2 regions of the Taylorella asinigenitalis MCE3 genome follow, and region 2 is predicted to be linked to the other one. Evidence: predicted binding sites of a transcription regulator. Region 2 holds the regulator's gene; the other holds the start of a gene.
The links. The regulator HrcA, encoded in region 2, represses chaperone genes, less so after heat shock. The targets are predictions, from matches to a motif close to TTAGCACTCNNNNNNNNNGAGTGCTAA.

Region 1 (15,807 bases), 480 kb from region 2:
TGCGTACATTTTTTAGACCTGCTAGCTTAATAGCATCTCTAAGTTGCTTGAATGTGGACGGCCCAAAAACAGAAAACAATAGCAAGCCATCCACTCGCAAAAGCCGCCTGCACTCATTAAAAACAGCCATCGGATTTGGGTGGCAATGCAATGTGAGATTCGAAAATATAAGATCAGCACTCTCTGGCATTAATCCAGTGAATGCCATATCGGCAAGCATGCACTCTGCACTTACAGGTTTCGACCCAAACAAACGTTTTTTCTGTGATGGATGTGAGCTTAAAAACTCGTGGCAACGAGCGATGCGTTGAGGGGATGCATCTACTCCAATATACTGTGCATTCTTAAATCTTTGGCGAAAGTTTATATAGTGCCTACCGTCTGCACAGCCTAAATCTATTATTGTTTTAGGATCTGATTTAATGTAGTCGAATTTCTCAAACATACGTGAGAATACTTCGTCGTATAAGAACAATGCGTCCTTTGAATTGGCCCTCCTATCAAACTGCTTAATCACTCTATCAATAATTATGATCGATGGGTCATTTGATGGGGTGGACAATTTTATCCTCGCATTGAAGTAAGAAAAAATTAATTATACAGTTCGTTATGAACTTATTTTCATTGATACCATCGGTTTGCCCTATGTGCGGAGAACCCTCAAAATTCAAGAGTTTTTGCAGAGGGTGTAAGGATGATATTGTCTACAGTATGCGGAACCATCCATATAGATGCGAGCATTGTTTGTTGGCATTGCCACAGGAAGGGGATTGTCCAAACTGCTCAGATTATTATGTAGATATTGAGGCTATATGGACGATTTTTGACTATTTTCCACCAAATGAAAGCTTAATTTTAAGATTCAAAAATAATGGCGAAAATTATTTAGCGGATTATTTTGCTCGTTTATTTTTTGAGATGAATCCTAATTTCAAACCTGATTTAGATACAGTGTTTATTCCTATCCCAAGCCGCAATCCCTCTCTTTGTAAACGCGGATATAATCCTGCGACTCTATTTGCACAAGCACTTCGCAAAAAGTATTTATGTAAAATTGATGCTTCGATTATGCGTTGCCGATATCACGATAACAAAGTTTTAAAGGCCTTGGACCAAGCACAACGCTTTGCATCTAGCAGTCAACAATATTTTTGTGCCTATAGAGCTAAGTTTAAAAAAGCAATTATTGTAGATGATGTGCTCACTACTGGCAGTACTATTCACGCAGCTTCCCGAGCATTGCTAGCTGCGGGTGTTGAAAATGTTCAGGCTGTTGTTATCGCAAGGGCCGCTATTCCAGGTTTATTTTAATTATGTTTAATATTGTTTTAGTTTCTCCTGAAATGCCAGCAAATGTTGGCAATATTATCCGATTATGTGCAAATACTGGTTGCAACCTACACATTATCCGACCTTTTCTATTTCATTTAGACGATAAGCATCTCAAACGTGCAGGTTTGGATTATCACGAATACGCAAATATAAAGATTCATGACACCCTTGAAGATGCATTTGAGGCGATTGGAGTTAAAGAGGATAGACGCTTTGCCATTTCCACCAAAGGAAAAAAATATTTAACCGATATAGAATTCCGCGAATGTGATATTTTTATTTTTGGCCGAGAAAGTGCAGGTCTTAAGGAGCGTGAATGGGACCTAATTGGTTTAGAACAAGCCGTGCGAATTCCAATGCAAGCTAATTCAAGAAGTTTAAATATAGCAAATGCGGTATCTGTAACCGTTTACGAAGCATGGAGACAATTAGGATTTAAAAATAGTGTGTAGGAACTATTTTTTCCAGAAATGAGGCGATGTCAAGAGAATCACAGTAAAAATATCAAGCCTGCCCACAAGCATAGCTATTGAACCCACCCATATACCGAAACTAGAAAATCCACTGTAATCACCCATTGGTCCAGATTGACCTAGTGCAGGACCGATATTACTTAAGGTAGCTATGGATGAGGAAAATGCTGTATTAAAGTCTAATCCACTTATTACTAACAAAGATGAGCAAAGGACTAGCAAAATTCCATAAATAATAAAAAAGAGCAGAATCGAAATTACGATTTGATTAGAAATTTTATTTCCTCGAATACTGATTGGAAACACGCCGTGAGGATGCAAAATTTTTCTGATTTCATTTTTAAATTGCTTTATAAAAATGACCATACGAATCATCTTCATACCGCCGCCAGTTGAACCTGCAGATGAGGCAAAGGTGCCTAAGACGAGCATCCATAGGGAAAGACCCAAGGGCCACAATGAATAATCGGCGTTTGCATAGCCAGTAGTTGTAGCTAAAGAAATCGTATTAAAAAAACCTTTTCTTATAGTAGTACCAATATCTAAATAAAACGCAGCTAAATATAAAAATATACTAATAACCACGGCACTAAAAAGAGTCACTACAAGAAATGGTATCGCTTCAGGACAATTCACATAGGCTTTGAAATTTCGAGTTCTAATTGCAGAATAATGCGTAGCAAAGTTAATGCCAGCAAATAACATAAATACACACGCAACAGCCTCTGCATAAGGATTATCCATCTCAGCAAATCCACCAGTATGAGTTGAAAATCCACCTAAGCTCATGGTTGAGCCTGCATGGCACCAGGCATCAAACCATGACAACCCACTTAATCGATAAAGCAAAAAGCAAATCATTGAGGCCGTTATATAGATTGCGTATAAAACTTTTGCTGTACCTGCGATGCGAGGAGTTAGTTTTTCTTCCTTCATAGGCCCTGAGGCCTCAGTACGCATAACCTGATGGCCACTTACACCTAAAAGCGGGAGTATAGCTACGGCTAAAAGGAGAATTCCCATACCACCAAACCACATAATGGTATGCCGCCAAAGATTAATGGATTTAGGAAGTGATCCTACATCACTTATAACAGTGCCGCCAGTTGTGGTGATAGCTGAGACAATTTCAAAATATGCCTTAGTAAAATCTAGGGAAAATTCAGATTCCGCATGAAACGGCATCAAAAATGGCAATGTACCTATAGCTGGAAATGCAAACCACACCAGCACCACCAATAGCAAACCGTCTCGCAGCTGCAATTCACGCTTAAATGGGTACCCTATACCAAATAGCACACCCCCTAGAGCAAGGGATATTAGAAGGGCGTAAAGGAAATTTCGATCCCACCCATCTTCAAAATATAGAGATGCTAAATAAGGAATGATAAATGTCAAAGACCAACAAATTATCGTAAGTCCAAGTGCGTGAGATATATATAAAAATCGTTTCACTTAAAGACCTAAACATAAAGAAGCGGAGCTTGGAATATTTTCTCGATTCGCTTCATTGCTTTCCGATTATTCGAATAAATAATCGCATGATCCCCTGACTCGATTGTTGTGTCATTTTTGGGGATTATGACTTCACCTTCTCGAATAATTGCAGCGACCTTAACTGAGTTCGGTATATGAATTTGATCCATACGTTTTCCGATAATCGATGAGGTTTCTTTCGAGCCCATGACCTTAAATTCGATTGCCTCTGCCTCACCACGACGCAATCTATGGCCGCGAACAATGGCACCCAATCGCACCTCGTGCATAAGAGCCCCGATAATAGCCTCTGAAGGAGATACAGCGACATCAATCATACTGCCCTCCATCAATTCTCCGTACATCTGACGCGTAATAATTGCGATAACTTTTTGAGCACCCAAACGTTTGGCGAGAAGAGATGACATAATATTTTCCTCGTCATCGTCAGTAATCGCAATCCATGTACCCATCTCGCTTATGTTTTCAGATACGAGCAAGGCCTCGTCCGTCGCATTTCCGTTAAGAACTAAAATCTCTTCTGGCAATGACGCCGCCAACTCCTCACATCGTTGTCTATTTTTTTCGATAACACGAACATTGAATCCAAGAAGAGCTAATGATTCAGCTAATCGAGAGCCAATTTTCCCACCGCCTGCAATCATCACAGATTGAGAAAATTTTCTATCTCTTGATAATGTATTGATAATGGTACTTGATTCTGAAGTATCCACTGCAACTGCAAGCTCATCACCCGCTTTAAGAGTAAATAATCGGTCCAATGGAAGCGACTCTCCATCGCGAATAAGTTCGAGAATTCGTCCCTGTCCATTTGGTAAATTCAAATGATTTTTATCGATTTGATAATCAAGTAGTGAGCTTCTTTTTCCTAATTTTATGATGGCAATGCTTACGTCATCTTGTGCAAAATTTACTACTTGCAGCGCATCAGGAAATACTACCAATCCCTTGAGAAACTGAGTCACACTGGCTTCTGGGCTAATTATGGTGTCAATACCAAAATGGTCTCGTAACACATCACGATGAGTATCGTAGTATGGAGCCCTAATTCTTGATATGCACCGAGGTACATTAAACATATCGCGTGCAAGCTTACATACAACAAGGTTCACTGGGTCCGAAGCCGCACAAGCCACGACTAAATCTGTATCAGTGATATTAGCTTTTTCTAGGACTTCAGGAATTGACGCATCACCTAAAACGCTTCTTAAATCGTATCTTTCTTGAAGATAACTTAATTGTTTAGCATCTGTGTCTATAACAGTTATGTCGTTATTTTCGGATACGAGATTCTGTGCTACGCTCGATCCGACGCGGCCTGCACCGACTATTAAAATTTTCATGAAAAAATCTAGCTATTACGATTCTTACGAGAATCAACGCCAAGCTGACGTAGTTTTCTGTACAGGTGCGTACGCTCCAAACCAGTGCGTTCCGAAACCCTAGTCATACTATGATTTTCTTGCTCTAGATGATACTCAAAGTAAATTCTCTCGAATTCATCTCTAACTGTTCGCAAAGGTTTATTCAATGACAATGGTCCTAAATATCCTGTCTTAGTAGGGTCTTCTGCTTGGGTTGAAAGCATTTGTGAGTGATTCATCTGAGCTGTAGTCACAGATTGAATAACATCTGGATGATAAGGCGTTGCTTGCTGATGGACTTGAGCCTGAGGAGGAATAGTCTCATACTGCATTCTGCGAACTGGAACTGAACCAGGTCTAATAATTGGTCTTTGAAGAACTTGACGAACTGTAGTCATCAGTTTGTTTAGAGTGATAGGTTTTTCTAAAAAATCAGCCGCACCAATACGAGTAGCTTCAATAGCTGTATCTAAAGTTGCATGACCACTCATCATAATAACTGGCATATCAAGAAGTCCCTGAGAACTCCACTCTTTGAGCAAACTCACTCCGTCTGCATCAGGCATCCAAATATCAAGTAGCACTAAATCAGGACGTTCTTTTAAACGAGCTTCTCGGGCTTCCGCAACATTAGAGGCTAAATCTACACTGTGACCTTGTTCATAAAGGATTTCTTGTAGTAGCTCGCGAATACCGATCTCGTCGTCGACAACTAGGATTTTGGCCATAATTACTTGCTCATTAGATAAATATTTTTAAGTAGAAATAGACTCTTAATATTCGAAAAGATTATAACAAGGTGAAATTAATTTTTGACAATTCTCGTTAGTAGTATTGAAATCTTAGCCCCGCCTTCAGGACGGTTCACGATATCAATCTTACCTTGATGCTCATCTACTATTTTACGAACAATCGCCAGACCTAAACCAGTACCATGAGCTTTAGTAGTTACATATGGTTCAAAAGCTTTTTGAAGAATTTGAGCAGGGAATCCAGGACCTCTATCAAGGAATTCAACTTTTACTCCAATCTCACCGTCTTCAAGTTGAACACTGCAAGCTTTAATACTGACTCCTGGTTCTGTACCACTTAATTCCATATTCTCCATCGCATCCCGAGAATTGGATAATAGATTATTGAACACTTGTCTAAGCTGCGTTGCATCTGCTAGAACCAATGGCAAGTTAGGTTCGATTTCAAGTTTAATTTGTCTTGAAATATCGACTGCACCTATCTCAGGATTATCAATATCCGATAAATACCCTTCAGCTGACCACCCATATAAATGAGCTATATCAACTAATAAATCCTCAACATTTACCTTTTCAAATTGTGCTGGAGGTGTACGTGCATATTCACGAAAATCATCAACCATTGTTTTTAATGACACAACTTGATTGACAATAGTAGTAGTTAATCTATCCAAAAATTTCGCATCATCCTCATCAAGTTTATCAATCAGTTTGAATTTAATTCTCTCAGCTGAAAGAGAAATGGGAGTAAGCGGATTTTTTATTTCGTGTGCAAGTCTTCTAGCAACTTCACCCCAAGCCACAGAACGGTTTAGAGAAATAACTTCACTAATATCGTCAAATACAAGTAGATAATTCATACCATTGGGGGTCATCAACTTAGTACCGCGAAGTAAAAGAGTGATTTTTTTATCTTCTTTATCGTCGTTAATATCCAACTCAATTTGTTCTTGCCAATAAGATCTCAAAGAACCTACTGCCGCATGAGATACGAATGCGGACTTAACTAATCGACCAAATTCACTCAGATTATCTTGCATAGGTTGACCAATCATTAAATCTAAATCTTCATGCAAAATATTTTGAGCACCTTTATTCACACGAGTAATCCTAAAATCAGAGTCCAACACGATTACACCATTTGTTAATCCTGCTAGCACACCCTCCAAAAAGTCGTTTGACTGCTCGATGCTTTTACGATGTCTATCAACCTGAGACCTAGCCTCTGTCAACTGAGCAACCATAAGATTAAATGACCTACTCAATTGCCCAAGTTCATCACTTTGATTTGTCTCTGGGATCGAACGATAGTCACCTGCAGCAACAGCTTGAGTACCTTCAGCTAGTGTTAAAAGTGGGTCTACCAATCTTCTAGCCAGCCACAACACAATCGCAAGTGAAGCAAAAGTTGTAAGCAAAAGAGCCATGATCATCGTGATTGAAAACAGTTTCAAAATTCCCTGACGAGAAAGGTTAAGCTCTTGATAGTTTTGATATCCAGTTTGTACAGCCTTCAAATTTTCAGACATATTAGCTGGAACTACACGTGTTAACTGCAACCAATTTGGTTCACGCAGATTAGATATATTTCCATCAAAACGATTTTCTGCATAGAAAATTGGGACAATTACGCGCAAAATATATTGAGTGGATTTCACACCTGACTCATCTTCTACAACTGTTTCCTCAGGAGAGGCATACTGCCTAGTTATTCTAAGTTGATTTAAAACATTGCTCGGAGGCATTTTTGGTAAAAGTGAACCAAAAGTAGAGCTAGAAAAAGCTATTACTCGATTACCGCCTGCAGAGAAAACAAGTAAATCGAAACTATAATAATTTTCACGCAATGAGTTTAAAGAACTCGATAGCTGCTCTTCAGGCACATTGTAAAGACGGTTAGAAAGAGCACGGGCATTACTTAACTGATCAATAATCATCGCATCTAAAGATGACTGACCTAAATAAACACCAGATGATAATGCTGAATCTACCTTATTGTTAAACCAGGACTCAATATATCTTGAGACATACTGAGTTGATAAGAAATAAACAATGACACCTGGAACGATGGCAATTAGGGCAAAGAAAAATATAAGTTTAGAAGTTAGTCTTGCCCCAAACCTTTTCTTCTTAACCTGTTTAATAATGCCTATTAATAAAGATACCAACCACACGAATAAAGCAATTGCGAGAGTTGCATTAAACAGCATAAGAATATCGAATCGGTTCTCGAAACGGGATTCATTGCTAGTGGACTGAATTAATAAGAAAAGCATCACAGCACTGAGAACTACTGCAAGCAATAAACTAGCTCGCAGCAAATAGCGCAAGAATTTCTTAGTCTTATTTAGTGATGAATTTCGAATTTTTTCCATGATGACGAAAATGACCATGCACTAGTATCGCTAAATGCACTAATTTGGAATGGTCTTGAAAGCAATGAAGTATCGAGTCTAAGACGTACTTCACCATAATATGTTTTTGCAGGATCCATGGGTTCATTAAGCAAGATAAGCCATTCATCGTTTGTAGTAATAAGACTTAACGCATCCTCCAAGGAGAAGCCTTTTGCATAATACTGGCCGCGCTCAATTCTCCACTCTCGCAATAGCACGTTGTAGTGAATCATCCAAGTAAGGGATTGTTCGGAGACTATCTTATCGAGCCAATATCTTCTTTTTTGATATATGCGTGCATCAAGCGTAAAGTAAAGTGGCAGCCCTTTGCTTAATGCCTGCTTAAGTTCATTATCGAGTTTTAAATCAATTTTTGTACTAAGCGATAGACTATAGCCGTCGATTTTTACAGGCTTAATTTCGGTAAATTCCGCACTTGATTCAGTGTCGTCGGAAGTATTATTTCCTGCGGAATCGGTTGTAGCAGGCGTTTCGTTAATAATCGATCCCTTGACTTCAGAAGTGCCAGATGATTGATTGAGAGTTGTTTGAGCGAATGCACGATTGAGTCCAAAGCCGCTAATCGCAATCAATACAAATAAAGCGAAGCAACTAATAGACCTAGAAAAATTAATTTTTCTTAAATAGTGCATAAAAAAATCCATCCTGTTCGGGTGGCAATAAATGCCCTAACGCAGGCAATCTCTCAGCTCCATCAAGTATAGAAGTGAAATACGCCGCTTGCAACTCACCCTCTTCTTGAAATACAGAGCAAGTCACATAAAGCAAATGACCGCCCGATTTCAACATTTTCCACAAGTTAATTAAGATTTTACGTTGTAATTGCACAGTTTTGCTTATATCTTCTGATTTTCTTAACCACTTTATATCAGGATGCCTACGAACAACTCCCGAACCCGTACATGGCACATCTGCCAATATCGCATCAAACATCCGTCCATCCCACCAATCAGACACACTCGCATCAGCCTTTTGCAAACGCACATTGGGTCCCATTAAATCAAGCCTCGAAAGATTCTCCTGCACTTTTGCTAATCTATCACTATCAATATCAAGCGCAAGCAATTCCAAATCAAATCTCTCAAGCAAATGTGCCGTCTTCCCGCCTGGTGCAGCACATGCGTCTAGAACATAATTCCCATTTTGCAGAGGTAATTGAAATGCCGCATATTGAGCCCCTAAATCCTGCACAGAAAAGAGACCTTCACTATATCCTGGAAGGGTGGCAATGTCCCCGACTCCAGCCACTCTCAGCCCTGCATCACCTATAACTTCGCTCTCCACTCCAATGTCTTCAAGCATCGCCTGATACTCTGTTTGAGCTGTTTTTCTTTCATTAACCCTAAGTGTAAGCGGTGGCGAAATCTTATCGCTCCTTAAAATTGACTCATATTTCTCAGGATATGAATCGTGGATTTTTTCATACCACCACTTTGGATATGAATGAATCTCAAACTCACTTAGATTCGCCTGCAAAGCATCTTTATTTCTTAAAAAATTTCTTAGACATGCATTTAGCAAACCCTTATAAGCACTTGTCTTAGACATTTTAGAGCAAGCCCGCACAGCCTCATTAAGAATTACAAATTCCTTATAAATTGGAGCTTCGTCTGCCTCCTCCAAATTCTCAGCAAATAGCAGACTCACACTTATACATAACAAACTCTCAAAAAGTGCATTTGGTGCCTTTTTCGCTAATAGTTGGGTGGCAATGCCTCTGGCTCTCCCATAGTGACGCAAAGCATAAAAACTGATTGCATGTACACCCGAACGAACTTCAGGATTGACCTTTGGAATTAATTCGCTTGTAGAATGGCCTTCCATCACATCACGAATCAAGCGAGCACTTTCTATAAGCAGCCTCGATAATGCAATCTGCTTTCTAGCATTGCTATCACTCATTCCAATGCCATCCATTTATAAAAGATGCCACGTCCTGCTTTTTTCCTCCAGGTTTCTGAAGTTCCAGTAAGCGAATAACACCATCAGCCGTAGCCACATCAATCCCATCAGAACCAACCCTAAGAATTTGTCCAGGTACCGCATCGCTAGGTCTTTTTGAATTTGTAAAATCAGCTTTCCACACCTTCAAAACCCCATCTATATTTGGCAATGTCAAGGTAACCCCAGGGAATGGATTGAATGCCCTAATATTTCTCTCTAATTGCATAGTGCCCATATTCCAGTCTAACTGAGCCTCAGATTTTTGAATCTTCTCTGCATAAGTCACGCCGTCTTCTTCTTGCTTTTGAGCACCATCTAAAAGTACTTTAATATCCGCCAAAGCCTCTACTATGGCAATGCCTCCGAGTTCCGCCAACTTATCATGCAATTCAGAAGCATTCATTCCATCGATAGGGATTGATTTCATCAACAATACATCTCCAGTGTCTAAACCAGCATCCATCTTCATAATCGATATACCAGTTTGCTCATCCCCCGCTTCAATAGAACGCTGAATAGGAGCCGCTCCACGCCACCGTGGCAATAAACTAGCATGTATATTAATGCACCCGAACTTTGGTAATTCTAAAACCCACTGTGGCAATATCAGCCCATAAGCTGCGACAACTATGATATCGGGACTAAGTGCCTCTAATTCTGCTTTAGCGTTTTCTGCTTCGATAACAGCATCTGGACCAAGCTTACCTAGCGTTAATCTTAAAGATACTGGTTGGATAACTTTTGCACCATGTTCCAGGGCCGAAACTTTTACGGGACTAGCCTGCAATTTCATACCTCGACCAGCTGGGCGATCGGGTTGAGTCATAACAAGAGGAATTTCATAGCCAGCATCAATAATGGCTTCATAGGCTATTCTTGCAAAATCAGGAGTTCCCGCAAATACAATTTTCATAGAGATTTTTAGAGATAAAAATACAAGTCACTATTGTATAATTATGCCATGCAAAACTTCTCCGAACTCCCCTTATCAGAGAGCCAAATCTCTAATCTCAATTCTCTCGGTTTCTCTAAAATGCGACCAGTTCAGGCTCAAAGCCTACCTGATATTTTGGAGGGTAAAGATGTGCGAGTTCAAGCTAAAACTGGAAGCGGAAAAACGCTTGCCTTTGGTCTTGGAATTATGCAAAAAATAAATCCCGCATTTTTTGCTTGCCAGGGTTTAGTTCTAACACCAACAAGAGAACTTGCAGATCAAGTTGCAGATGAAATCCGAAAACTTGCTAGGGCATTAAACAATATCAAAGTATTAACTCTATGCGGCGGTTCTGCCCTAAGACCGCAAATAGAGTCTCTAAAACATGGAGCCCATATTATTGTGGGGACTCCTGGGCGAATTCTCGATTTAATTCAGCGCGGGGATCTTGACTTATCTAAAGTCAAAGTATTCGTACTTGATGAATGTGATCGCATGCTGGATATGGGTTTTTTAGAAGATATCGGAGAGATATCAAAAGCGACACCCTTAAGAAAACAAATTTTGTTATTCTCGGCAACATTGCCAGAGCATATTATGAAAATGAGCGAAGGGTTTCAGCGAAATCCAGTACATATCGAATTATCAGATGAAGAGAAGGTCTCCACAAATTTAGATCATCTTTTTTTTAAGACGACTTCATCTGAAAGGTATGCACATTGTGTGCAGATACTAAAGCATTTTCAGCCTCCATCTACTTTGGCATTTTGCAATACTAGGGCTGAGTGTGAGAGATTTTGTGCATATTTAAATCAGCAAAATATTTCTGCAAAATTTTTACATGGCGAGATGGAAAAACGTGAACGAGAGGACGTTTTGCTTCAATTTAGCAATCAATCGATTTCTGTTTTAGTAGCCACAGACGTAGCTGCTCGTGGGCTTGATATCGATGGTCTGAGTGCTGTTTTAAATGTGGAACTTACACCTAATGTTGCGACACATATACATAGGATAGGCCGCACGGGACGAAGCGATATGAGAGGGCTTGCATTAAATCTTGTCACAGAAGAGGAACTTTATCGATTTGAGTGCATAAATACTCAAATACCGCTTAAGTCCGAATGGCGTGATGTTCCTAAAAACACGAGAAAATGCGAGCTTATTGCCACCATGCGAACTATTTCTATTAAGGGCGGGAAAAAGGACAAGCTTCGCAAAGCAGATATTATTGGGGCCATGACTCAACATTTGCAGATTCCTTTTGAGGAGATAGGCAAAATTCATGTCGCTGATTTTGTGAGTTTTGTGGCTGTGAGACGTGATCAGGCCGAAGATATTCTTCTAAGGCTGCGTGAAATTCCGATCAAGAATCGCTCTTGGATGATGCGTTTGATGGATTAGGGGCAAAGGGCGGCTCACGGAATCTGTTATAGCTCCATAAATACTGTGTAGGGGCTTTTCTGATAGCCTCTTCTAACTCATTATTTATTAATTGAGCCTGTTGTTCTGCGGGGAGACCATCTAACTTAGGCCCTTCCTTCATATATAAATCCCACCCCTGACCTACGTCTTTACGTATTGCATAAATCAAAATAGGTATTGCCTTTGTTTGAGAAACTAGTTTCCCTGGCAATGTTATCGTATATGCATCTCTCCCAAAAAATTTTACCCACACACCGTCAGATGTCGCTGGCACTTGATCTGGCAATAATCCTACTGATTTTCCGCTACGCAGTGCCTTGATAAATTCCCTCACACCTGAAAAATTTGCTGGGACAGCTTTTGTGTTCTCTGTTTCTCTAACTTTAGATAATACTGGTTCGAAAAATTTCTTCTTCGCTGGCCTATACATTACGACTATAGGAAAATGTAAGGAAAGAAATCTAGAAACAACCTCAAAACACCCCATATGAAGGCAAATGAATAAATAACTTTGATTAGGATTTTGTTTTAGTTTTTCTAGAACATCTGGACTTTTTAAAGTGAGTCTTTTGAATGCTTTCTCGAAATTAAACCAGATATAGGGTATCTCTCCAAACATGGCACCAATTTCCCTAGCCGCCTCATTATGAAACTCTCTACTTACATATCCTGCGGTAGACGCATGGTCGTCTATTCTTGCCCCGTATTTCTTATATGAGATCTTATAGATGAGATAGCCTAGAAATCGGCCCATTTTTTGCAAAAAGGTAAGTGGCAATGATCCCCAAAATTGAATGATTTTTAAGTGCATAAGTCTACGAATATCCTAGTGTGGGCTTATTTTAAAACCTCATGAAACAATTTCCGAAAATATGGGCACAAAAAGGATATTAAAAATTAGCACTCTCACCTCAAGAGTGCTAAAATTAATCCATCGAAAGTAAAAATATTTAGGAAAATATATGACAAATCAATCATTTGCCTTACAACCGCACAAATCGATGGACCTTATCCATCCGAGTGCATTGGGGACGATTGAACAGTATATCCAAGAAGTTAACCGTATTCCTATGTTAACAGCTGAGCAAGAAAAAGAGTTTGCTGAGCGTCTACAAGATAAGGGTGATATCAAAGCGGCTCAAGCTTTGGTGCTTTCACACTTGCGTTTAGTTGTGTCTGTTGCACGTCAATATCTAGGATATGGTTTATCTCATGCAGATTTGATTCAAGAGGGAAATATCGGGCTTATGAAAGCCGTAAAAAGATTTGATATTTCTAGAGGAGTTCGCTTAGTTACCTTTGCATTGCATTGGATTAAAGCTGAAATCCACGAGTTCGTAATCCGCAATTGGCGACTAGTAAAAATTGCAACTACTAAAGCTCAAAGGAAACTTTTCTTTAACTTGAATAGTCTGCGTCCTGAGGGTCGATCATTGGATAACGATGATATCGAGGGCATTGCCAAAAAACTAAATGTCCGTCCAGAAGATGTTGTAGAAATGGAGAAGCGCATGTCAGGCCATGACATTGCTTTGGACACTCTTATGGAGGATGATGACGACTATAGCCCTATTCAATATTTAGCGGACGATGAGGCTTACGAACCTGAAAATGTAATTCTTGCTCAAGAACAAGATAAGCTTGAAGATCATGGGCTTAAAGCTGCATTAGAGAAGCTTGATGATAGGTCTCGTCATATCATTGAGAGCCGTTGGTTAAGCGAAGATAAACCCACTTTGCATGACCTTGCCGCTCAATACAATGTTTCAGCTGAGAGAATTCGTCAAATCGAAAATGCTGCTATTAAAAAGATGCGTGCCCACCTTGAGGATTATGTATAATTTTAAGGTTTTGTAACCTTATATCCTCACACTGTGCACCTTCCCGATTTATCAGAATTAAAAGAAACTCTTTATAATCGTGCTAGTCGTCCACCAGTTGATGGCTCGCACGATTTATTTTTTAACGGTCGAAAAATTGGTATTGTGCATCCAAATGTAAGAGACGACCTAATTGGCTTTGCCTATGTAAAGTTTACTTCAGGCACTTTTAATATTGATATGCAAAAAGAATTATTAGGGCTTGCTGATCCAGAATTATTTTTTGCCTATAAATGTCAGTATTTTAATCAACTTGCCCAATATTTAAGAAATAAAGGGCATGCTAAGCATTGGAGAAACGAACAATTAACAATTTGGGACTCGGAGACTGAAGTCGCACATGTAGAGAGGGCTGTAGTTCGAGAACTTGGCATTATGACTAAGGCCGTTCATGTTAATGCATGGACTCAGGAGAAAAAAATCTATCTTTCTTTGCGAGCACCTAACAAAGCGACCGACCCAAATAAATGGGACACTCTTGTTGGGGGCTTAGTTTCAGCAAATGAATCGCTCGAGACGGCTTTAGAGAGAGAGTCTATTGAAGAGGCTGGATTGGATTTAAAGAAACCACCTTTAATTATCCCTCTGCGTTATATACAAACAATGTATAGACCTTTGGATGAGGGATATCAGATAGAGGAAGTATTTAATGCCGACTATTTAATTCCAGAGGGAACAAATTTAGAGAATCAAGATGGGGAAGTTACGAAAATCGAAGCTTTTTCAATTGAAGAAATAATAGAAAAAATTAGCAATGAAGAAGTGACACTTGAGGCGAGCATAGTTTTGCTGGATAGTATCGAGCGCATTGCCAAACAGATATAGATGAGAGAAGTATGACACTAAATGTTGTAATTTTGGCCGCAGGTAAGGGTAAGCGAATGAAATCTGATTTACCCAAGGTTTTACATAACATTGCAGGCAAACCTATGCTTATGCATGTTCTAGATACTGCATCGGCTTTGCAAGCGGATACAACAACCGTAGTTATAGGTCATGAAGCGGAAAAAGTAAAACAATCGTGTTCTGAAATGGAAGGGCTAAATTTTGCTCTTCAAGATCCTCCACAAGGCACAGGTCATGCGGTTTTGCAAGCTGTACCTTTTTTGAATGCATCAAGCGATGAGGATAATAAAACGCTAATTTTGTACGGTGATGTGCCTTTGATTTCTGCTGATACACTGGCACGGCTAATTGATATTTCGGGAAATGGTGTTGGCCTTTTAACTGAATATTTGGATGACCCGACAGGCTATGGGCGGATTATTAGGAATTCATCGGGATTGGTTGATTCGATTGTTGAGCAAAAGGATGCGGCCCCTGATGAATTAAAAATCAAGGAAGTGAATACGGGAATAATTTGTGCACCCACTGCTCTATTAAAAGATTGGCTCTCTGAGATTAAAAATGAGAATGCACAGGGCGAGTACTATCTGACGGATATTATCAAATTTGCGAATCGCGATAGCATTGCCATCACAGCGACGCAGGCAGAGCATAAATATGAAACGGCCGGGGTAAATAGCCGCGTACAATTGGCTGAGCTAGAGACTCAGTATCAGAAGAATCAAGCAATAGCACTGCTTGAGGAAGGCGTGAGCATTGCCGACCCTGAGCGATTTATTGTGCGTGGGCGGGTGAAGGCTGAGAGCGATGTTTTTATTGATGTTGGATGTATATTCGAAGGTGAGGTGGAATTAGGGAAAGGGGTGCGTATAGGTGCGTATTGCCACCTAAAAAATGCGAAGATTGGAGCGAATACGCGCATTGAGCCATACTCACATATCGAAGG
Region 2 (15,807 bases):
CCAACCCCATCCCCATGCGGCAAGGATGCCTATAATGGCCGCTACTGAAGTTGCTGCGTCTGTGAGTACATGTAAAACGGCTGCTTGAAGATTGTTATCTTTTCTCTCTGGCAACGCCATCGCTGCTTCGCTTTTTGCTTCATATTCAATATCATGTTCATGAATATGATCATGGCTGTGGCTATGGGAATGCCCATGTTCGATTTCTTCAAAATCGTTGCTACCCTTAAGAATCACAAAAGAGACTAAATTTATGATAAGACCTAGTACAGCAACAATTAATGCTTCTTGAGCCTTAATCTCATTTTGATTAAATAGCCTATATAAAGATTCATAAGTAATTAAAGCGGCCGTAATCAATAATAAAAGAGAGGTGGAATAAGCAACTAGTTCATTAATTTTTCCACTTCCGAAACTTAGTCGTCTGTCTCTTGCATAACGTCTTGATAAATAATAGCCTGCAAATGCAAGACCTAGAGCTAGAGCATGACCACCCATATGTATTCCGTCTGCTAGCAGGGCCATAGACCCCGTCCATATACCTGCAAAAATTTCTCCGAACATGGTCACAAATGTTATAACCATGACCCAAAATGTTCTTACTTCTGCCTTGGATTTATTACCTTGACCAAATTCATGTTCTATTTTTGATCTGTAGATTTGATGTTCAATGTGTTCGGTAGTCATGTTGAATAACTCCCACTCATATTAGGCTAAGCCAGTTTTATTAGCTTGGTATTCAAGCTAAGTTACAATGACAATATACTTATTTTTACGTTATACCATGAGACCCTCAGAACTTTTAAAAAAACATAGGAATGAAATTTTATTTCGTTTTTCCAAACGAAATAAATTAAGTAATTTAAGAGTATTCGGTTCAGTTGCTCGCGGGGAGGATACTGAGGACAGTGATATTGATTTTTTAGTAAGCACTTCTCCAGGAACTACGTTATTGGATTTAGGTGGGTTATGTGCTGACCTCGAAGAATTCTTCGGTCAAAATTTTGATGTAATAGAGGAGAATTCACTACCGACAAAATTCAAGGAAACTGTTTTAAAAGAGGCTATTACTTTATGATCTCTATTTTAAGAATTAACGAATATATAAAGCATATGGAAAAGTTTAAATGGAGCGGGAAACGAGTCTCGAACTCGCGACCTCAACCTTGGCAAGGTTGCGCTCTACCAACTGAGCTATTCCCGCATCATAAACGCAAAGAGCTTTGCATTTAGAAGTAGTTTGTAAAGCAGTATCTCTACCGTCTACAAAAGAAATAAATTATAATGATTACTTTCTTTCACGTCAAGACAAATTCCCTTTATTAAAATAATATGACGTTTTTACCACAAAAAAACTTTGATTTAACCACTCACAATACTTTTAAACTTCAATCAAAAGCGGCCTACGGCGGCTACTTAGAATCAGAGGAACAAATTCCTTCACTCATTAATACTATTAAAGAACTCAACTTGCCTTATTACATAATAGGAAGTGGTAGTAATGTCATTTTAAGAGAGCAAATAAATGGGCTTGTAATAATCAATCATCTATCTGGAATTGAACACCTAGAGCACACAGATGAACATTATCGTTTACGTATAGGAGCAGGTGAGTTATGGCACAAACTTGTCTTGTATACAATCGCTCATGATATGCCTGGTCTTGAAAATCTCGCACTTATTCCAGGTACAGTTGGAGCGGCCCCAGTTCAGAATATAGGTGCTTATGGAAAAGATGTGTCTGCATTTATTGAATCTGTTGAAACTGTCGATTTAGAGACTGGAGTTCACAAAATTTTTTCTAAGGATGAGTGCCAGTTCTCTTATAGGGAGAGTTACTTTAAGGCTCATGGATATAAGCCGATGATAAGTCACGTGGGCATTGCCATCCCGAAGGAGTGGAGACCAGATATAAATTATGCGGATTTGCTGAAGTATGTAGGTATAAGTGAAACGTCTGATGCACGGGCGATTATGAATGCTGTGATTGATATACGTACTCAGAAACTTCCTGACCCTGCTTTCTGTGGCAATGCTGGTAGTTTCTTTCTCAATCCTTATGTGGACCGCGAAAAATTTGAAGCGATAATTAAGGATTTTCCTGAAATTAAAGCCTATCCTATTAATGAGAATACATACAAGGTGGCTGTCGCATGGCTTATTGAAGCTGCGGGTTGGAAGGGGAAAAGCCTAGGAACGCCTGCTGCAGTTCACGAGAATCATGCACTAGTTTTGGTAAATAAAGGTGGGGCTACGGCATCCGATATTTTGGAATTATCAGATGCCATAAGTGCGGATATTTATAAAAAATTTGGAATTAAAATCGAACCAGAGCCGAGAATTATTTAGTTCGGCAATTCGGGCAAACACCGTAAATAGTCATGGTGTGATCTAGTAGTTCAAAACCATAGTGGTCCGCAACTTTATTCTGAGCCGCTTCCATAGTTTCATCTACAAATTCTTCGACTCTTCCGCAAGAGACGCATACCATGTGATCGTGATGCTCGTTATCGTTTAGTTCGAACACAGATTTTGTGCTATCAAACTGGTTACGCATAAGCAAACCAGCATGTTCGAACTGTGTCAAAACACGATATATGGTTGCTAAACCGATATCCACATTTTCCGCAGAAAGTAGTCGAAATACATCTTCCGCAGTTAAGTGACGCGTTTCTGAATTTCTAAAAAGGTCAAGAATTTTAAGTCTAGGGTAAGTGGCTTTCAGGCCTTTATTTTGCAATTCTTGATAGTCGCTCATGCAAATCCCCAAATATATTATTGGGTTTCATTATAACCGTTTTCGATAAAACACTTTATAATTAATGTTTACGAAATCTTCTTACAATAACTATGAAAAAATCGAATTTACCTAAGATCGCATTTTCAATTCTGCTAGTGTCATTTGTTGCTGGATGTAGTGGTGGTCGATGGGGATTTCCGTACAAGGCTCCAATTCAACAAGGTAACTGGGTAACTCAGGAGCAGTTAGATTTACTTCAAAAAGGAATGACCAAAGAACAAGTGGTCTTCGCATTAGGAAATCCTGTTTCAAAAGATATCTTTAGGGCTAATCGCTGGGATTATCGTTACACATTTAAATCAGGATTTGGGTCTATGATTAAACGGGATTTAAGCCTTTGGTTTGACAGTAACGATAGATTGGTGGATTGGAAGGCGGATCCATTGCCACAATCGCAGCCTGCGACTTTTAAAATTCAACAAACTGGTGGTGTTAAGCCTGAAGCCGCACCTGAAGTTCCAGCCAACTAATTTATGAAGATTTCTATCTCAGGGGCCTCTGGCCGTATGGGGCGCATGCTTCAAGAGGCAGCCACTCAAATTGCGAGACTTGAAATTGTCTCTCTTCTTGATCAAGGTATGACGGATGAGCAGTTGCTCGAAGGCCTTCGTGCGGCTGATTGTCTTATTGACTTTACTAGACCCGAAGCTTCTATGCATTACCTGCCTTTGTGCGAAGAGCTGGGTACGAAAATGGTCATTGGCACCACGGGTTTTACTGCTGAGCAGAAGCATCGAATCGAGCAAGCGGCTCAGAAAATCGCTATTGTGATGGCTTCGAACATGAGTTTCGGCGTTAATGTGACGGTTAAGCTTTTGCAAGAAGCGGCTAAGCTATTAAAAAATTATGATATAGAGATTTTCGAAGCTCATCATAAGCATAAGGTCGATTCTCCTTCAGGCACGGCTATTATGATGGGTGAGGCTATAGCTGACACATTGGACGTGAATCTTGCGGATGTGGCCGATTGGACGCGCCACGGTCAGGTTGGGGCTCGTAAGGATGGGCATATTGGCTTTTCTGTGGTACGAGGCGGCTCTATTGTCGGTGAACATAAGGTTATGTTTTGCGGTGAAGGCGAGGTTATTGAAATCACGCATAAGTCTTCGAGCCGTGAGCATTATGCTGAAGGGGCGTTTAAGGCGGCTCTATTTCTTGAGAGCAAGGACACTGGCTTATTCGATATGCAGGACGTTATCGCTTCTGATTTATAAGCCCTTGCTTTGTTCCAATCTCAGGTCCAAGGCTTAGGCCCTTGCTTAGAGCTTATTCTCCTAAGCAAATCCCACTCATAGATCTAAATCCCTCACTCTTCAGAACTTGTCTCTATGAGCTCCTTCGCATGTGCTTTAGTAGTCGCCGTGATTTTCACGCCTCCAAGCATACGAGCGATTTCGTCCACTCTTTGCGTTTCATCCAATTCGCGTATCGTTGAGATGGTTCCGCTTTCTCGGCTCTCTTTATTGACCTCAAAATGATGATGAGCACATGCCGCTACCTGAGGCAAATGTGTGACGCACAAAACCTGATGGTCGCCTGAAAGTTTACGCAAAAGTTTGCCTACTATTTCTGCAACGCCGCCCCCAATCCCAGAGTCAACTTCATCAAATATAAGAGTAGGCACTTGTTGCGCACGGCTGGCAATAACCGAAATTGCAAGCGATATTCGTGCTAATTCCCCTCCAGATGCGACTTTCGATAATGGCATAACTTCGGTCCCCGCATGACCTGCGACTAAAAATTGAACAGATTCCAATCCATGAGCATTCGCTTGTGGCAATGCTTCCGTCGCTATCTCAAATCGTCCTCCCTCCATCGCTAGTGTTTGCATAGCCTTACTAACTTCTGCCCCAAGAGTCGCTGCAGTGGCTTTTCTTGCTTCGCTTAGTTTACTGGCAATGGACATATAGTTACTCTCGCAATCCTGAACTTGAGTCTCAAGCCCATCAATATCAACAGACACTTCAAGATCAGCCAATCGTGCTTCTAACCGCTGTTTATGCTCAAGTGCATCCTCTGGTTGAAAGCGAAATTTTTTCGATAAATCGTAGTATTTGCGAAGACGTGCTTCAACTGAATCGAGTTGTGCGGGATCATTTTCAACATTATTGAGGTAACGACGTAATTCACTGTGAGCCTCATCTGCAGCGATTCTTGCGGATTCCAATGAATCTAATATATCACGCAAGGATTTATCGCTCTCAACTAAATCATTTAAGATTGAGACGCTTTGTTCTAAGCCATCGACTACACCAACACCAACTCCAGAACCATAGGCACATACAGCACCATCGTTTTCCGAATCAAGCAGATTAATGATTTGAGCAACGCCTTCAATCAGTTCACTCGCATTTGAAAGCCTAGTATGCTCTTCATTTATAAGAACCCATTCGCCCTCAACAGGCTGCAATTCTTGAAGCTCACTAAGCTCCCACTGAACCTGTGCAATTTCTCTATCAATACTATCGGCTTTTGATTTTGCTTCATCTAGTAGTTTTTTTGCTGATTGCCATTTATTCCATGCATCAGCTACTTCCCGTACTAATGAGAAATGACCTCCCTGTGCATCAAGTAAATCGCGTTGAGATTGTGAGCGTAATAAAAGTTGATGTGCGTGCTGGCCATGAATATCAATCACTAATTCAGCAATCTCCTTCATTAGTGCCAATGTACACGGCACCCCATTTATAAAGGCTTTGCTATTTGAATTTGAATCAATAATGCGTCGCAAAATTAACTCGTCTGTCCCGTAATCGTGCTCTTTAAGCCAATGCCCTACATTATCGCTAACAGTAAAAACTGAGGTTATATCAGCCTTTGCACAGCCACTGCGTACAACAGATGAGCTCGCTCTTTGCCCTAGTGTTAGAAGTAAAGCATCAATCAAAATAGATTTTCCAGCTCCAGTTTCACCCGTGAATACAGTAAATCCTTCCTCAAAAGAAATATCTGCACGTTCTACAATCACAAAATCACGAATATGCAGAGAAACTAGCATTCGCCTTCCTCATGGCCTTCTGGCATGATATTCCAGTGCAGTTTTTTGCGTAGAGTTGAGAAATAGCTATATCCCACTGGATGGATAAACTGAGCTGGATTCTTGGATTTTCGTACCATGATTTTGTCGTTAACTTGAAGATTATTCCAGCTTTGCATATCAAAGTGCACGTTTGCTCCAAACCCTGAATGGCTCGCATCGCATACGGTTAGAGTTATCGCTCCACTAGTAGGGAGCACAATAGGCCTATGCGATAGTGTCTGCGGTGCAATGGGCACGACTAAAAACGCATCTGTTTTAGGGTGCATAATTGGTCCATCCGCAGATAGAGCATATGCAGTAGATCCTGTAGGGGTGGAAATGATTATGCCGTCGGCCCTCTGCCTATACATATGAACCCCATCGAAATCAACGGACACCTCTATCATCCCTGCGATGCCAGCACGATTTAATACTACGTCATTTAGTGCGATACCTGCATGAATTTCCTCAGACCCACGAATTATCGAGCCTTCAAGTAAGGCTCTTTTTTCAACTGTAAATTTTCCTTCAATAACAGACTGCACTGCAGCTTTTGATTTATGTACTGGAACATCTGTTATAAATCCTAAACGACCATGATTTATGCCAAGTAATGGCACGTGATAAGGTGCAAGTGAGCGAGCGGCTCCCAACATTGTGCCATCACCCCCTAAAACAATAGCCATATCTGCAAGTGCACCAATCTGGTCCATAGAGCCAATGTGATACTCATTTAATCGAGTATATTTAGCTGTGTCTTTTTCGATAATAACTTCAATTCCCGCATCAATTAGCTGATTAGCCAATTCACGCAAAGGCACGTCCATGCCTGAATCTTGATAACGCCCAACCAAAGCAATGGTTGAAAAATGCATAGATCAACCTTATATAAGCAAAATATGATTAAATGAATTATATATTAAGCAGTGTATAAAATTGGTACTAGGATTTTTTTATCCTAGGGCATAATGGGTTTGAGATGGATGACAGATCTTCAGAATTACTTACTAAACTAATTCAAGAATATATTCAAAAGGGTCAACCTGTTGGGTCTAAGCTTTTGGCCACTCATTTCAGTTTGTCATCAGCAACTATACGCAACGTTATGTCGGATCTAGAACGTCTAGGCCTTATTCATAGCCCCCATACATCTGCTGGTCGGGTACCCACACCAAAAGGGTATTCATATTTTGTAAATAATTTGCTTACTTCTAAACCGAGTTTTTGTGAGAGCCATGCAATCATAGAAGAAGCTTTAAGTACTTCAAATGCAAATTCAGTTCCAGATTTAATTGAAACGGCGGCAGGCATTCTTTCAAAACTTACACATTTTGCAGGTGTAGTTGTAATTCCAAATAGAGAATTGCACTTTAGGCATATCGAATTTGTGCGACTCTCGGACAGAACGGTTCTGATGATTTTAGTGTCACCTGAAGGTGAAGTGTTCAATAAGATACTAAATGTGAACCCTGAAATTACGGATTCATCATTGCATGAAGCGGCTTTATTTTTAAATACACATTATTCAGGCATGCCTCTTTCACAAGTTAGAAGCGAAATCACAAATCAGCTGAAAGACTTAAAACTTGATATATCATCCCTAATGCAATCGGCTATAGATTCTGGATTGACATCTTCGGGTGGTCAAATAAAAATCGCAGGTCAGGGAAAACTTCTCGATTCTGAAGATTTGGTCAGTGATCTCTCAAAACTCAAGAAGACATTTTCGCTTTTTGAGCAAAAATCGGAACTTGCACATATACTGGATTTGGTATCGCATTCTCAAGGAGTGCAGATTTATATTGGCGGAGAGTCGCCATACATGCCACTTCAGGACTTATCTATAGTCGCATCATCCTATAAATCAAATGGTAAAATCATAGGGTCTTTAGGCGTGATAGGTCCAAGTCGCATGGCGTACGATAAGGTTATACCCATAGTTGATATCACGGCTAAATTATTATCAAATACATTGAATGGTTAATATGCATTCTTCATTAGATTCTCATAATAATCGCATAGGCGTTCTTCTTATAAATTTAGGTACACCAGAGAAACCAACAACATCCGCAATCAGGGCCTATTTAAAAGAATTCTTATCTGATAGACGCGTAATAGAGGTGAATCCAGTTATTTGGAAAGTGATATTGAATGCGTTTATATTGCCACTAAGAGCTCCAAAATTAGTACCTAAATATGAAAGTATTTGGTCTGAGGAGAGGGGTGCTCCGCTTTTGTATCATACGCAGGATTTAGCGGAAAATATTAAAAAATTCTTATCAAGCAACATTTCCGTTGGGGTGGCTATGACATACGGATCGCCCTCCATTAATGATGAAATCAAAAAGTTCGGTAATGAGGGAATTGAAAGAATTTTATTCGTGCCTTTGTATCCGCAGTATTCGGGATCAACTACTGGGTCTGTTTACGATGCAGTATCTAGAGCTTTAAATAAAATTAGGAACCTTCCCGAGATACGCTTTATAAAAAGCTATTACGAAAGAGAGGAGTATATTGGGGCTATTGTCAAGTCGATCTTAAGGCATTGGGATGAGCATGGAAAGCCAGACAGATTGCTATGCAGCTTTCATGGACTGCCACAAACTATGATCGATGCGGGAGATCCTTATTATGAGCAATGTGTGCGGACGGTGGAGCTGATAAAGGGGGCATTGCCACAGGGAGGGCCTCAAGTAGATTTGGCATTTCAATCGAAATTTGGTCGGGCAAAGTGGATTGAGCCTGCTACTGAATCGGTTATACGCTCTTACCCAGCTCAGGAAGTAAAAAATGTGCATATTATTGCTCCTGGGTTTGCGGCTGATTGCATAGAGACAATAGATGAAATCGACCGCGAATTGCGAGAAATATTTTCAGAAAATGGGGGCGAGAAATTTAGCTATATCCCATGTCTTAATGGTGATGAATTTTGGGCTCAGGGGCTAGCAAATATTATCAATGACCATATTAGTAATTGGAGTCAAAATGTTAAGACTTAATCCTAGAGGAGATTTTCCTGAAGTATCTGAGACGGCTTTTGTTGATCCGACGGCTATTGTCTGTGGTAGGGTTATTGTTGGGCCGAATGTGTTTATCGGTCCATATGCCGTTATTCGTGCTGATGAGGTAGACGCAAATGGGGATATCGAGCCTATTACAATCGGTGCTTATTCTAATATTCAGGATGGGGTAGTAATTCATTCTAAGGATGGGGCACCAGTTGTGATTGGAGAGCACTCAAGCATTGCCCACAGATCTATTATTCATGGGCCATGTGTTATTGGAAACCGTGTGTTTGTGGGCTTTAATACTGTGGTTTATAACTCGGTAGTGGGGGATGAATCTGTATTGCGTCATAACTGTGTGGTCGACAGCCACGATATTCCTGAGAGATTTTATTTGCCATCTGCGACTGTTGTTCGAAAAGCGACTGACCTAAACAAATTAGATACGGTGCCTGAGGATGCACGCAATTTCTCTGAATCCGTTATGCTTACAAATATTAGTTTTGCGGCGGCCTATAGGAAAATCCAAAATACTCTTTGAAGAATTACTTGAAATAATCAAAACCATCCCTAGATACATTGAGTAACTAGGGATTTTTTTGGAGTATTTATGCAAAATACTGATAATGATTTGAATAACTCTGAGCTTAATGAAGAAATAAATAATGAGTCTTCAGAGGATATTCAGGATCAAATCGAGGATGAGGGATTAGAGGGATTAGAACAGGATAACGGTTTTGTTGAGAGTGAAGACCCACAAAAATTGATTTCTGAGCTTCAAGAGCAAGTTATGCAGATGCAAGATCAAAGTTTGCGTGCTATGGCTGAAGTAGAAAATATTAGACGTCGTTCAAATGAAGAGATTATTAAGGCTCGCAAATATGCACTGGAGGGGTTTGCGGCGGAGTTATTGCCAGTAAGAGATTCGCTAGAGGCTGCTTTAAGTGCGGAAGAACAAAGTCTAGAAAGTCTAAAAGAGGGCATGGATCTTACTTATAAGCAATTAACTCAAGCTTTAGAGAGAAATAATCTTACAGAAATTGCTCCTGAAGCTTCAGCTAAGTTTGACCCTAATTTTCATCAAGCAATTTCATCTGTCCCTGACTCTGATGTAGAGAAAGACTGTATCGTTCAGGTATTACAAAAAGGGTATAAATTAGCAGATCGTGTGGTTCGTCCTGCGTTAGTGATAGTATCGGCTGGTTAGGTTAAAGGGAAAGATTGATGGGGTGCGGGGCCATTGCCACCTAAGGGAAGAAAATTTTCTATTTTTTCTTGAAATTTTTTATGCAACCCATACATACAAATCATAAAGAATTTATTTAAAGGATTTCAATATGTCTAAAATTATTGGTATTGACTTAGGAACTACTAACAGCTGCGTTTCAGTTATGGACGGCGGCCAAATTAAAGTCATCGAAAACTCTGAGGGTGCACGTACAACTCCATCTATCGTAGCCTATGCGGCAGACGGAGAAATTCTTGTGGGTGCTCCTGCTAAGCGTCAGGCTGTAACTAATCCTCAAAACACAATTTTTGCTGTTAAGCGATTGATTGGACGTCGTTTTAAGGATGAGGAAGTTCAAAAAGATATTAATCTTATGCCTTATAAAATCGTCGAAGCAGAAAACGGCGATGCATGGGTTGAAGCTAACGGTAAGAAATTAGCTCCACAACAAGTATCAGCGGACATCCTACGCAAAATCAAAAAAACTGCTGAAGACTATTTGGGCGAGGAAGTTAAAGATGCAGTGATTACTGTGCCTGCATATTTCAACGACAGTCAGCGCCAAGCTACTAAAGACGCAGGTAAAATTGCTGGCTTAAATGTACTACGTATTATCAATGAGCCAACAGCTGCAGCTCTTGCTTTCGGTCTTGATAAGCAAGAATCTCGCGACCGTAAGATTGCAGTTTTTGACTTAGGTGGTGGTACATTCGATATTTCAATAATCGAAATTGCAGATGTGGATGGAGCAAATCAGTTTGAAGTGCTATCTACAAACGGTGATACTTTCTTGGGCGGTGAAGACTTCGATCAACGAATCATCGACTATATTGTTAGCGAATTTAAGAAAGATCAGGGCGTAGATTTATCTAAAGATGTGCTTGCTCTACAACGTTTAAAAGAGGCTGCAGAGAAAGCGAAAATCGAACTTTCATCTACTACTCAAACTGAGATTAATCTTCCGTATATTACTGCGGATGCTTCAGGTCCAAAACACTTGAATGTGAAATTGTCTCGTGCGAAATTAGAGGCATTAGTTGAAGATCTTATCGAACGTACAATCGAGCCATGCCGTATTGCGGTTAAAGATGCGGGCATTAAAGTTAGCGATATCGACGATGTAATTTTGGTAGGCGGTATGACTCGCATGCCTAAAGTTCAAGAGAAGGTGCAAGAGTTCTTCGGTAAAGCTCCTCGTAAAGACGTGAATCCAGACGAAGCTGTTGCGGTAGGTGCTGGTATCCAAGGTTCTGTACTTTCAGGAGATCGTAAGGATGTATTGCTTCTTGATGTGACTCCGCTTTCTTTAGGTATTGAAACATTGGGTGGTGTGATGACTAAGCTTATCCAGAAAAATACCACTATCCCTACACGTCATACTCAAGTGTTCTCAACTGCGGAGGATAATCAACCTGCAGTAACTATTAAAGTGTTCCAGGGTGAACGTGAGATTGCTCAGTACAACAAAGCTTTAGGTGAATTTAATCTTGAAGGAATCCCACCTGCTCCTCGCGGTATTCCTCAGATTGAGGTTACTCTAGATATCGACGCAAATGGTATCTTGAATGTGTCAGCTACAGATAAAGGCACTGGAAAAGAAAACAAAATCACTATCACTGCGAACTCTGGTTTGACTGATGCAGAAATTGAACGCATGGTTAAAGATGCTCAAGATAATGAAGAAGCAGATAAGAAAATTGCGGAGTTAGTTAAAGTGCGTAATGAAGCTGATGGCTTAGTTCATGCAACTCGCAAATCTTTAACTGAATACGGCGATAAACTTGAGGCTTCAGAAAAAGAAGCTATCGAGTCAGCTATCAAAGATCTTGAAGAAGCTATTAAAGGCGATAACAAAGAGGAAATTGAATCTAAAACTCAAGCTCTTCTCACATCATCTCAAAAATTAGGCGAGAAGATGTACGCAGATATGCAAGCTCAACAAGCGGCAGCTCAAGCAGCAGGTGCAGCTGGTGCGGCTGAGGCGGATTCAGCTCCTCAAGACGATAATGTAGTTGACGCTGATTTTACAGAAGTTAAATCTGAGGATTCAGAAAGCAAGTAATACCCAATGGCTAAACGTGACTTTTATGAAGTTCTAGGAGTTGCAAAGGGTGCGAGCGACGATGAGATAAAAAAAGCTTATCGTCGCTTAGCTATGAAATATCACCCAGATCGCAATCCCGATGACAAACAAGCTGAAGAAAGATTCAAAGAAGTGAAAGAGGCTTACGAGACTCTTTCTGACTCTAAAAAACGTCAAGCGTATGATACGTTTGGCCATGCAGGAGTCGACCCTAATGGTATGGGCGGCGGTGGCGGCTTTGGTGCTGGTGCAGATTTTGGAGATATATTCGGTGACATATTCGGAGATATTTTTGGTGGTGCTTCTCGAGGTGGTGGCCGTGCTCAGCCTCAGTCTTTCCGCGGAAATGATTTACGGTATCGCTTAGAGATTACCCTAGAGCAAGCTGCTTCTGGATATACAAAAGAGATTCGATTTAACGGTTACGACACTTGTGGTTCATGTCTCGGAACTGGCGGAAAAAATGGTGCAAAACCTACTACTTGTCCTACATGTAACGGTACAGGTGCCACCGTAGTTCGACAAGGACCATTGCGTTTCCAACAAACATGTCATGCTTGCGGAGGTACTGGTACAGTTATTAAAGATCCTTGCGATAAATGCGGTGGTGCAGGTCATGTGCGTAAACAAAAAACGCTATCTGTGGATGTACCACGAGGTATCGATCATGGTATGCGTATTCGCTTAAATGGTCATGGTGAACCTGGAATTAATGGTGGTCCATCAGGCGATTTGTATGTAGAGATTTCTATAAAGAAACATCCAATTTTTGAGAGGGATGGGGATGATTTGCATTGCGAAGTGCCATTGCCATTTGTGACAGCGGCTCTAGGTGGCGTTCTTGAAGTGCCCACTCTTCAGGGCAAAGCGAATATTACTGTTGCTGAAGGTACGCAATCAGGTAAGGTATTCCGCTTAAAAGGTAAGGGTATTCAAGGTGTACGCTCTTCTGTGCCTGGTGATCTTTACTGTCATGTTCATATCGAAACGCCTGTTAATTTAAGCGATGAGCAGAAAGATTTGCTACGTCAGTTTGATGCGACAATTGAGAAGAATTCGGGAAAAAATTCACCTCAAAATAAGCATTGGACAAACAAAGTAAAAGATTTTTTTAGTAGTCTATAAGTTAGAATTTTCATTATGACCCACCGAAACGGTGGGTTTATTTTTGTTACACATAGATAAGTTCTATATAGAACCTATTAAAAAATCTTACAATGTTTCAATATTTGTAATTTTAATTTCCTAAAATTGCAGAGTTTTATTTTTAATAATAATTTCTAATTGAGGGTTTTATGAACAAAATTTTCAAGGTTGTATATAACAAAACACTTGGTTCATGGGTTGCAGTAAATGAATTTGCCCGAGGTTACTGTAAGAATGTTAGCACAAAAAAATTAATTGCTTCTTTAGCCCTCAGTGGAATGGCAATGGGTGTGCTTGCACAGACAACTACTGTGGATTTGACAACTTTGAGATTTGATCCTACAGTCTCTGGTGCTCCTACTGATCCTAATGGACCTTGGGGTGATAATGCGGGCGAAGGACCGATTGTTGCGGGGGCAGGGGAAACCATTAATGCAAGTGGTAGTTTAACTGGAATTATAGAAAATAAAAGTAACGGTAATCCGATAGTTGATAATTTAAGCTTTGGTGCTAAGGATAGGTTAGATGTCTTCAAAAATATAATTAAAACTTTAAGCTCCGAGGAGAAAGAGCTTTATAGAGCTCAAAATCCAGATTTAGTAAGAGAAGGATACGGAGATCCTTTGTCTTACGAGGAATTAAAAAAATATTTAATTCAGGAAGATGGTTCTTGGTTAGATGACTCAATAACTATAGTTCCTTTAATTACTACTACAGTTGTTGGGATTGACGAAAAAACAAATAAAGATAAACCTTATAAAGTTTATAATTCATCTAATCTTATAATAAGAAACTCAAATAATAGTGGCGACTATAGAAATACAATTTCTTTACCAAATAAATCAGCTGATAAACCTTTTTATGTCAAATCAAGAATAGCTACAGCTAAAGATGGAGGGAAGGTTGAACTTCAAATTAGCGGAGGTAACGCAGATGAAAGATTAAATATGGGGATTAAAGATTCTCATTTGTTAGTCGCTGATGGAGTTGATAGTGTTTTATCATTAGAATTGACCAAACCTTTAACGCTTTTACTTGGTGATTCCTGGTATTCATATCAACCTTCATCTGGTTCTGCAATATACGAAAAATATAGAAAATTTTCTTATAGAAAATTTAAGGGCAAATTTACACCTAAATATGGGAATTTAACTTTAAAAGAATTCAATGTAACTGATCAAAATTCATTGAGAGAATACAATGATTATCTCATTGAAAAAATTAAAGACCATACTATTAAATCAGAGGGTGCCTACAACATATTATTTAATCAAGCTCTTACGACCAAAAAGATTATAGTTGAATTAAATGAGGATGCTTTATCTCCAATAAATAACGAATATAGTATACCAATGGGTGAGAGATCATTACTTCATGCATCCAATGGTGGCACAGTCATATTGAAAGAGGGTTCAATACTACGTAATTCTGAAATGAATGAGGCCCCTGTCCCTGTCGGACTTGATTTCGACAAAGGATTTTTTGGTGCTATGACTGCCCTAGGAGATGGAAGTAAAGCTATTAATAAAGGAACATTATTTTTTACCAGAGGTACTATTTATATTTCACAGGGCATGACCTCTAAATCTGGTGGAACCATAATTAATGATACTAGTGGAAAAATCTATGGTGGTCAACTAAGTGAGCCTACTCAAATCATAGACTCTCAATCTGGACAAATGCTTATGATGGCATTAGTCTCAGGTAAAGCAATAAATAAAGGAAAACTTTTCGTACTAACTCCTCTCTCAAGAGGCATTTATGGACAGTCGCAAAGTACTACTACTAATGAAGGTGAAATATTTCTAGGTATCTTAGACTTATCAAAACCAGTTCTAAGGACCGGCTCTTCGCCTCTACATGGAATGTTTGTTAATGCTAATGGTAAACATATAAATACTGGCAAAATACATATAGGTTTTAATGAAGCTGGAGTACATACCAATCCTCAAAACTTAATTTATCGCGGTGTCACTATCTATGGCGATGGATCAATCGACGATATTAAAAATCAAGACGAATATTCATTCGAAAATAATGGTGAGATAAAAATTTATTCTAAAACTGATGGAGCTACTGGTATCTTCCTAGAGGGTAGTAATATTAGGGTTTTGAACAGTAAAAATATAGAAATTAATGGTCATGTCCCTAATGGTAGGCACAATATGGGTATTAGTTTTATGGGATATACAGGGAACTATCTCAAGAATACAGCAAATATTATTGTTAATGGTTCTAATAACATTGGTGTCAAAACATTTAGACCTTCTAAAAATCATTCGTATGATAACGAGTTTTTAAACACTGAATCTTCAAAAATAATTGTGAATTCTGCTCAGGATGGCGGCTTACCTAATTATGGTGTTTGGGCAGAGGGTGGAACGCTAAAAATTGACGGTAAAGTTGAGTTACATGGTGATGACACAATTGCTATTCATGCTAGAAATAATGGAAAAGTGATTTTAGGTGAACATGCGACTGTTAATATTGTTGGGGATGGATCTAGACAAGTTTCATATTTTATAC

Region 1: the regulator HrcA is predicted to act here: its motif matches at 13,033-13,059, upstream of rpoH (RNA polymerase sigma factor RpoH).

Annotation. Positions count from the first base shown of each region.
Region 1 is NC_016043.1:64,344-80,150, reverse strand. Features, by position in the region: gene TASI_RS00400 (methyltransferase domain-containing protein) at 1-562, opposite strand, end outside; gene TASI_RS00395 (ComF family protein) at 610-1,311, shown strand; gene TASI_RS00390 (tRNA (cytidine(34)-2'-O)-methyltransferase) at 1,314-1,784, shown strand; gene TASI_RS00385 (TrkH family potassium uptake protein) at 1,788-3,260, opposite strand; gene trkA (Trk system potassium transporter TrkA) at 3,269-4,645, opposite strand; gene TASI_RS00375 (response regulator) at 4,654-5,394, opposite strand; gene TASI_RS00370 (ATP-binding protein) at 5,472-7,793, opposite strand; gene TASI_RS00365 (DUF4390 domain-containing protein) at 7,766-8,467, opposite strand; gene rsmB (16S rRNA (cytosine(967)-C(5))-methyltransferase RsmB) at 8,445-9,737, opposite strand; gene fmt (methionyl-tRNA formyltransferase) at 9,730-10,692, opposite strand; gene dbpA (ATP-dependent RNA helicase DbpA) at 10,741-12,114, shown strand; gene TASI_RS00345 (LpxL/LpxP family acyltransferase) at 12,077-12,946, opposite strand; gene rpoH (RNA polymerase sigma factor RpoH) at 13,098-13,976, shown strand; gene TASI_RS00335 (NUDIX hydrolase) at 14,010-14,840, shown strand; gene glmU (bifunctional UDP-N-acetylglucosamine diphosphorylase/glucosamine-1-phosphate N-acetyltransferase GlmU) at 14,852-15,807, shown strand, end outside.
Region 2 is NC_016043.1:1,227,583-1,243,389, reverse strand. Features, by position in the region: gene dmeF (CDF family Co(II)/Ni(II) efflux transporter DmeF) at 1-687, opposite strand, end outside; gene TASI_RS05855 (nucleotidyltransferase family protein) at 785-1,078, shown strand; tRNA gene TASI_RS05850 (tRNA-Gly) at 1,129-1,204, opposite strand; gene murB (UDP-N-acetylmuramate dehydrogenase) at 1,333-2,349, shown strand; gene fur (ferric iron uptake transcriptional regulator) at 2,342-2,758, opposite strand; gene TASI_RS05835 (outer membrane protein assembly factor BamE) at 2,851-3,270, shown strand; gene dapB (4-hydroxy-tetrahydrodipicolinate reductase) at 3,274-4,014, shown strand; gene recN (DNA repair protein RecN) at 4,107-5,798, opposite strand; gene TASI_RS05820 (NAD kinase) at 5,792-6,694, opposite strand; gene hrcA (heat-inducible transcriptional repressor HrcA) at 6,799-7,803, shown strand; gene hemH (ferrochelatase) at 7,805-8,818, shown strand; gene TASI_RS05805 (LbetaH domain-containing protein) at 8,805-9,365, shown strand; gene grpE (nucleotide exchange factor GrpE) at 9,435-10,031, shown strand; gene dnaK (molecular chaperone DnaK) at 10,162-12,114, shown strand; gene dnaJ (molecular chaperone DnaJ) at 12,121-13,260, shown strand; gene TASI_RS08030 (ESPR domain-containing protein) at 13,431-15,807, shown strand, end outside.